DNA from 2 places in the Rheinheimera sp. ATLC3 genome. Region 2 is predicted to be linked to the other one. Evidence: riboswitches for the same ligand, from Rfam matches in the RefSeq annotation. Region 2 holds a riboswitch; the other holds the start of a gene.
The links. Region 2 has a riboswitch for cobalamin ahead of AC5SV9_RS16920 (TonB-dependent receptor domain-containing protein). Riboswitches for the same ligand answer to the same signal wherever they lie in the genome.
Positions count from the first base shown of each region.

Region 1 (3,287 bases), 440 kb from region 2:
GATAATTGGTGTTGATTTATCTCGACGAGCTCACCGGTTGTTGTCGCAGCTTTAGGTTTAATGTCGCCGATTAAGTGGTTAAGCAGAGCGCCTGCAGCATCGTAGTTGCAACTTGCCAGATACGGTGGCTCTGACTGGCTGCAACTTCCCAGATCAGTGCGGTCTGTCGGAAAGGTATGCGCGAACGCTTTGTCATCAACGAACACGATATTCTCTGGTTTAACCCATTGCTGGTACTGCTGGAAAAGCAGGGCGCCCAGCTTTGGTTGTACTGTCTTATCTTCAGTGCCGTTAAGAATCCATATCTTATCATTGGCCTGAGCGCTGAGCGGGGCCAGTTTGTCAGCTTCACGCGCTGTAGTAAGGTATTGTTCTATTGCCGTAAGATCTGGCGCACTGGTGTCTTTATTAAAGCAATGCTCCAATGCCAGTCCGAGACTGTTTTGCGCGCAGTACACAGGCCCACCGGCTAACATGGCCACACCTTTGACCTGGCTGGCAAATGCCTGATGATATTGGCCAGCCATATAAGCTCCGCTGGACAAACCTGATACGGTAATAGTGTCATTCAGGTTTAGCGTGCTGATAGCTGAATCGTTGTTTGCCAGAACACATGCGGACTGGGCCGACAGCAACAGGACGGTCAGAGTGACAAAGCGCATAAAAACTCCGTAACAAAATGGGATGACATTAAATGTTGCATATAAGTAATGATGCGGCAATAAGGCTTTAGTACAGGCAGATGAGCGTAGCTGTCGATAATGGCAGAGTGTTATTTGCTGATACCAGGTTAGCTTATTTACATAATATGATGCATTGCTTTTTAGCATCTTAACGTTGCAAAACACCGGCTTTGTGGTTAGATTGAATAGCATCGCAAGCTGAACAACAGGAAGTCATAATGAAAAAATGGGCAAGTGCAATTATTGCGGCAACGGTGTTTTCCACAGCTGCAATGGCGAATACTCAGGATTATAAACTGGTAACTGTTGCCGGTTATCTGAATTTTTATCTGCTGAACCTTAATGCCTGTGAGGACTTCCACCCGGCGGTGCGATCAGCTGCTTACGATGCTGAAAAAAATCTGTATCCGTTTCTGGATAAACTTAGCACCAAGATGGATAAAACCGGTTCAGATAAGAAAATGGTATCTGATATCGTGATGAAAAGACGCAGTATGCTTAACGCACAAATTGCCGATGGCGATTTCACTATTGAACACTGTCAGGCGATTGTCAAAATATTAAACGAAGACGGTCTGGATAAAACGCTGTTAAGTGCACTCGAATAGCCAACAGCACAATATTCAATCCTGATAACAAAACCGCCGGCATTAAGCCGGCGGTTTTGTTATGCCTGAGCAGATATATTTCTGTTACACTGTGGCGTGCTTTAGGGCGGGTTGATACCCGCCAGCCAGGGAAGCAGGTGAGAGGCCTGCACTGTACCCGCAACTGTAAGATGTGCTGCAATCTGTAACCACTGGCTTTGCGCCGGGAAGGGTGATTGTGGGCTATCACATCAAGTCAGGATACCTGCTTAAGCCTAGTGTTATGCCTCTGTGCGGGAGTTCACAGCAGCGCCATGCCATGCTCATAGCAGGCCGGCGGCTGCCTTTGTCAGGAGTCGGTTTTGCTGAATGTATCTGCGATTTCTCTTCGCTTAGACAATAAGCCTATTTTGCAGAATATTAGTTTTTCACTGCAGCCTGGTGAGTTTGTTGGTGTTATCGGGCCAAATGGTGCCGGTAAAAGTAGCCTGTTGCGTTTGTTATGTAACCATCATACTGCAGACAGCGGCACTATACTGCTGCGGAAAATACCCGTGCAGCAATATAGTGCGGCAAAGCTGGCGCGCACTGTGGCTGTTGTTAGTCAGAACTTGTCTCCGCTGTTCAGTTTAACTGTGCAACAGGTCGCCGCTATGGGGCTTTTGCCCCGTAAAAGCTGGTTTGAACTTAATAACAGTGAAGATGACGAGTGTATAAGTCAGGCGTTACAAAAAGTAGGGCTGGAACATAAAACAACGCAACAGGTTGATACGCTGTCAGGTGGTGAGCTGCAGCGACTTTATATTGCACGTGCTTTGGTGCAGCAGCCAGCCATATTACTGCTTGATGAACCCACGAACCATCTGGACGTAAAGTTTCAACATCAGATATTACAGCTGGTACGCAATCTGGGTATTCCGGCTTTGGCATGCCTGCACGACTTAAATCTTGCGGCAATGTACTGCGATAAGCTGTTACTACTTGACCAGGGAGTACAGTGTGGTTTTGGCCCACCAGACCAGGTACTGACCGAATCCATATTACAGCCGGTTTTTGGGATGAGCTGCCATACCTATTTGCATCCACAGTTGCAAAAGCTTCAACTCACCTTTTTGCCTGATGATGGAGGTCGTTGATGTTAAGACGTCGTTATGGCCGAACTATGACGGGCGCTGTTATTTTGCTGTTAGTGAGCGTGCTGTTAAGCCTGACTTTTGGCAGCGTTAAGTTAAGTATCCGTGAGGTGTTTTATTTACTGGCCGGCCAGGGCTTTAACCTGCCAATTAATGCAGAGCTGTTAAATACAATCGTCTGGCAGATAAGACTGCCCCGCATACTGACCGCCGTATTAGTGGGGGCTGGCCTGGCGATTTGTGGCGCTATTTTGCAAAACGCCAGCCGCAATCCGCTTGCCGATCCTTATTTATTTGGTTTGATGGCTGGTGCCGGTTTGGGAGCGACACTTGTCAGTGTTGTGTTACCACCTCAGATGGTGAGTATGGCTTTGGGGGCGTTTGCAGGTGCACTGTTTGCCGTGGCGCTGGTATTTGCTGTGTGCGCAGGCCAGCGCTGGCGTAAAGTAGAGACTACGTTGCTGGCAGGTGTTGCCGTGTCTTTTATGCTCAGTGCAATAAGTAGCTTTATTTTGTATTTTGCCGAGCCATTTGCAGCTAACCGCATTATGTTCTGGCTGATGGGGAGTTTAAGCCGCACAGACTGGCACAGCGTTGCGCTGTTGGCACCGGTGACGTTAATAGTACTGCTGTTGGCACTGGCGCTTCGCAGACAGCTGGATGCGTTACTATTTAGTGATGAAAGTGCACGTACGCTTGGTGTTAATACATTACGGTTGCGTTTGACATTGTTACTGGCAACGGCGTTACTGACCGCATGTATCGTATCGCAATGCGGAGGCATAGCCTTTGTCGGTCTGATGGTGCCACATATTGTCAGGCATTTTTTTGGTGTGACGTCGGTGCGCTTGTTATTGGGCTCGGCAGTGGTTGGTGCCTTGTTT
Region 1 covers NZ_CM182103.1:4,071,351-4,074,637, forward strand. Annotated here, with positions in the region: gene AC5SV9_RS19005 (extracellular catalytic domain type 2 short-chain-length polyhydroxyalkanoate depolymerase) at 1-662, opposite strand, end outside; gene AC5SV9_RS19010 (hypothetical protein) at 902-1,291, shown strand; cobalamin riboswitch at 1,377-1,557, shown strand; gene AC5SV9_RS19015 (ABC transporter ATP-binding protein) at 1,633-2,406, shown strand; gene AC5SV9_RS19020 (FecCD family ABC transporter permease) at 2,406-3,287, shown strand, end outside.
Region 1: linked by a shared signal. The riboswitch ahead of AC5SV9_RS19015 (ABC transporter ATP-binding protein) and the one ahead of AC5SV9_RS16920 (TonB-dependent receptor domain-containing protein) in region 2 are both predicted to bind cobalamin.

Region 2 (3,287 bases):
TTCTCTGGTCGGGTCACTGCCCACTGGATCAGGTTTGTTACATCGCGGTCAAACCAAGCCAGACTTAACTGCACATTCTCCGCCGCAAAGTCTACGGCAATCTCATCAGAAACAGCGTGTTCCGGTAACAACTCAGGATTATTTGAACCGGGGAAGTACAGGTCGTTAAACGTCGGTGCTTTAAATGCAGAACCCCGACTGGCACGTAAACTCCATTGCTCATTTAACTGATAACCAGCGGCCAGCTGCCAGGTATTATTGCTGCCATATTCGGTGGCGTCGTCCCGGCGTGCTGCGGCTTCAAGTTTCAACTTGGCTAGCTGATAATTTACGCCGGTAAACACTGCACGGTTGTTGCGGCTTAAGCGCTCATAGACAGTGGCTGACTTGTCTACACTCTCCTGATACCAGTTAATACCGGCAAGAATATTTAAGTTGTCAGACAATGCCGTTGATGTCTGATAGTTAAATTCATCGCGTTCGGTAACGAAAGGGCTTCTTGAAGTTGGACCAAAAACAGCGTCGCTATCAAGCTGCCGGTTTACTTGCACCTGATGCTGCCACTGGCCAAGCTGATGGTGCCAGCCAAGTAAGTAGGTGCGATTTAACGTATCAGCCTGGTCTTGATCACCATAGGAGGTATCATATTGATATGAGCCTGAGACAACATCAGCCTGCGCACTCCATACCCCCCAGTCAGTTTGATAGTCTGCTGCAACTTTTACAAACCGCTGATCATAGCCATCTCTATCCTGATCAAGCTCAGGTTGAACATTAAATCCGTCTGCAGCACTCGCACCAGCTGTAGCCCGAAGCGTTAATTTTTCAGCCTGATGTACGATGCTAACATCAGTACCGAACTGGCCATAACTCCCTGCATTAACAGTCGCCTCAACACCGTTGCTGCGCCGCGTAGTAATAGCAATCACACCTGCTAAAGCATCGGAACCGTACCAAGCAGCACGGGGCCCCCGAATCACTTCAATACGCTCAATCAGCTCCAGCGGCAACGTTGCCAGAGATCTTGCACCAGCAGTTGCTGAACCACTGCGCACACCATCTATCAGCACCAGCGTATGATCTGTCTCGCCGCCACGTACAAATACACTGCTAAGCTGGCCGCGGCCACCACTTCTTGCCAAACTGATCCCCGGCAACTGCGCAAGCAAAGCGGGCAAATCGCTGGCCTGGCGCGCAACGATATCATCGCGCTCCAGTACAGTTATACTGGCTAGCACTTCTTGTTGCGGCGTTGCGGTACGATTGGCATAAATACTGATATGTTCAACAGAATCATCTGCTGCAACCGAGCAGCAGGACGCGACCAGAACGGCCGCAAAAGCAGGTTTAAACATGTAAGCTCCGAAAACGTGCCCACCGCACATTTATTCAAGTTATAGGAATTTTTCGGGCCGGTCTCCGGGCTGACAACCTGCTTTCGCCTGCACCCGCCTTCCCATCCTGTGACAGTGGCCTTGAGTACAGCTCAGTTGTTTACCGTTGCGGGGGCAGCTCTGGATTTACACCAGATTCCCGTTTAACTGCAGTCGCTCTGCAGCACCAGAAAAAGCGGCTCCATATGGAGCCGCGTGCAGTTTACGCCATCAAGGCAAAATGTCAATAGATGTCTGGATGGCTAAAAATCAATCGCGGAAATTTTTAAACTGAAACGGTTGCCCCAGCTCGCTGGTACGCACCAATTGCATAACGGCCTGTAAATCGTCTCGCTTTTTACCGGTTACCCGCAGTTCTTCGCCCTGTATCGCGACCTGCACTTTGATACTGCTATCTTTAACCAGCTTAACGATTTTTTTCGCCATCTCTTTATCGATACCCTGCTTGATACTGACATGACGGGTGATAAATTTGCCGTGACGTTCTTCTTTTTCAATTTTGAAGCTGCTGACATCCAGCTGCAATTTGCTGGCTTTAGTCGCAAAAATATCAAACAGTTGCATGACTTGCTGATCAGCTTCAGCGGTCAGCTCAATTTGCTCTTTGTTCAGCTCAATTTTGGCGTTAACGCCACGAAAATCAAAGCGTGTCTCCAGTTCCCGTTTGGCATTCTCTACGGCGTTTTTCGCCTGGTTTATATCAACTTCTGAAACAATATCGAAGGATGGCATTCTTTATCTCCTGACTATAACAGCCTCTGTTTGCTGGTGATTATAACCAGAAAACTGTTACAATCCGAGCGCCATATATTACGGGGGTTTTTGTGTCGCAGACTGTCTACCGCGTTTTTTGCCTCTCCTTCTTTGTGCTGGCTACGGCAAGCTTTCTGGCTGAGCTAAACGGCCACCGTGTTATCGCTGGCTTTGCTCACGTGGACAAGCTGGTGCATTTTAGTATTTTTGCCTTACTCGCCGCCTTGTTGTGGAAAGGCTTTAAACTGGCACCGCTCACCGCCTTTATTGTGCTTGGCAGTTATGGCGGCGCTATAGAGCTGGTACAACACTACTTTACCCGTCGCCAGGGCGACTGGCTTGATTTTGCAGCTGATATCACCGGCGTCATCAGCTTTTACCTGGTGCGTGGCCTGTGGCACAAGATCCGGCCCCGCAGCAAACGTTAAGCTGGAGCATTGTTGGCCAGGGCGCTATAGGTTTACTGGCTGCGTGCCGCATGCAACAGGCAGGCTGTGATGTCAGCCTGTGGCTGCGCCAACCCCGGTTGCTGACGATTAAATTTTCCCATCGTCAGTTACAGTTTACGCCTGCTTCGGCGCCCATCTCCGCAGTACTTATACCGGTAAAAAGCTATGCGGTAACAGAAGCCGTGCAAGCCTTGCTTCCGGCATTAGCTTCAGATGCGCAACTGGTATTAAGCCACAACGGCATGGGCAGCATAGCGCAGGTAACACCAATGCTGTTGCCGCAGCAAGGCCTGTGGTTTCTGACAACAACCCACGGCGCATTGAGACAGGCTGATACAGTGCTGCATACCGGTGAGGGTATGAGTACGCTGGCAGCGCTCAATAGTGCGGCCAAAGTACAGCAGCAACAAGTGGTGCAAGCTATGGATATGGCGCTTGGCCCTGTGACGCTTACCGATAATATCCAACCGGCGCTGTGGCAAAAGCTCGCTATCAATGCCGTGATTAATCCACTGACTGCATTACATAATTGCCGTAATGGTGAACTCGCGTCTTTGAAATATCGCCACCATATCGAGGCGCTGGTGACTGAAGTATGCCAGGTGGCGGCAATATGCGGCTATCCGCTTAATGAACCAACCACCTTGCAAACAGTGCTGCGGGTTATCAATGATACCGCTAAGAACTTCTC
Region 2 covers NZ_CM182103.1:3,633,290-3,636,576, reverse strand. Annotated here, with positions in the region: gene AC5SV9_RS16920 (TonB-dependent receptor domain-containing protein) at 1-1,355, opposite strand, end outside; cobalamin riboswitch at 1,394-1,580, opposite strand; gene AC5SV9_RS16915 (YajQ family cyclic di-GMP-binding protein) at 1,644-2,126, opposite strand; gene AC5SV9_RS16910 (VanZ family protein) at 2,219-2,575, shown strand; gene AC5SV9_RS16905 (ketopantoate reductase family protein) at 2,542-3,287, shown strand, end outside.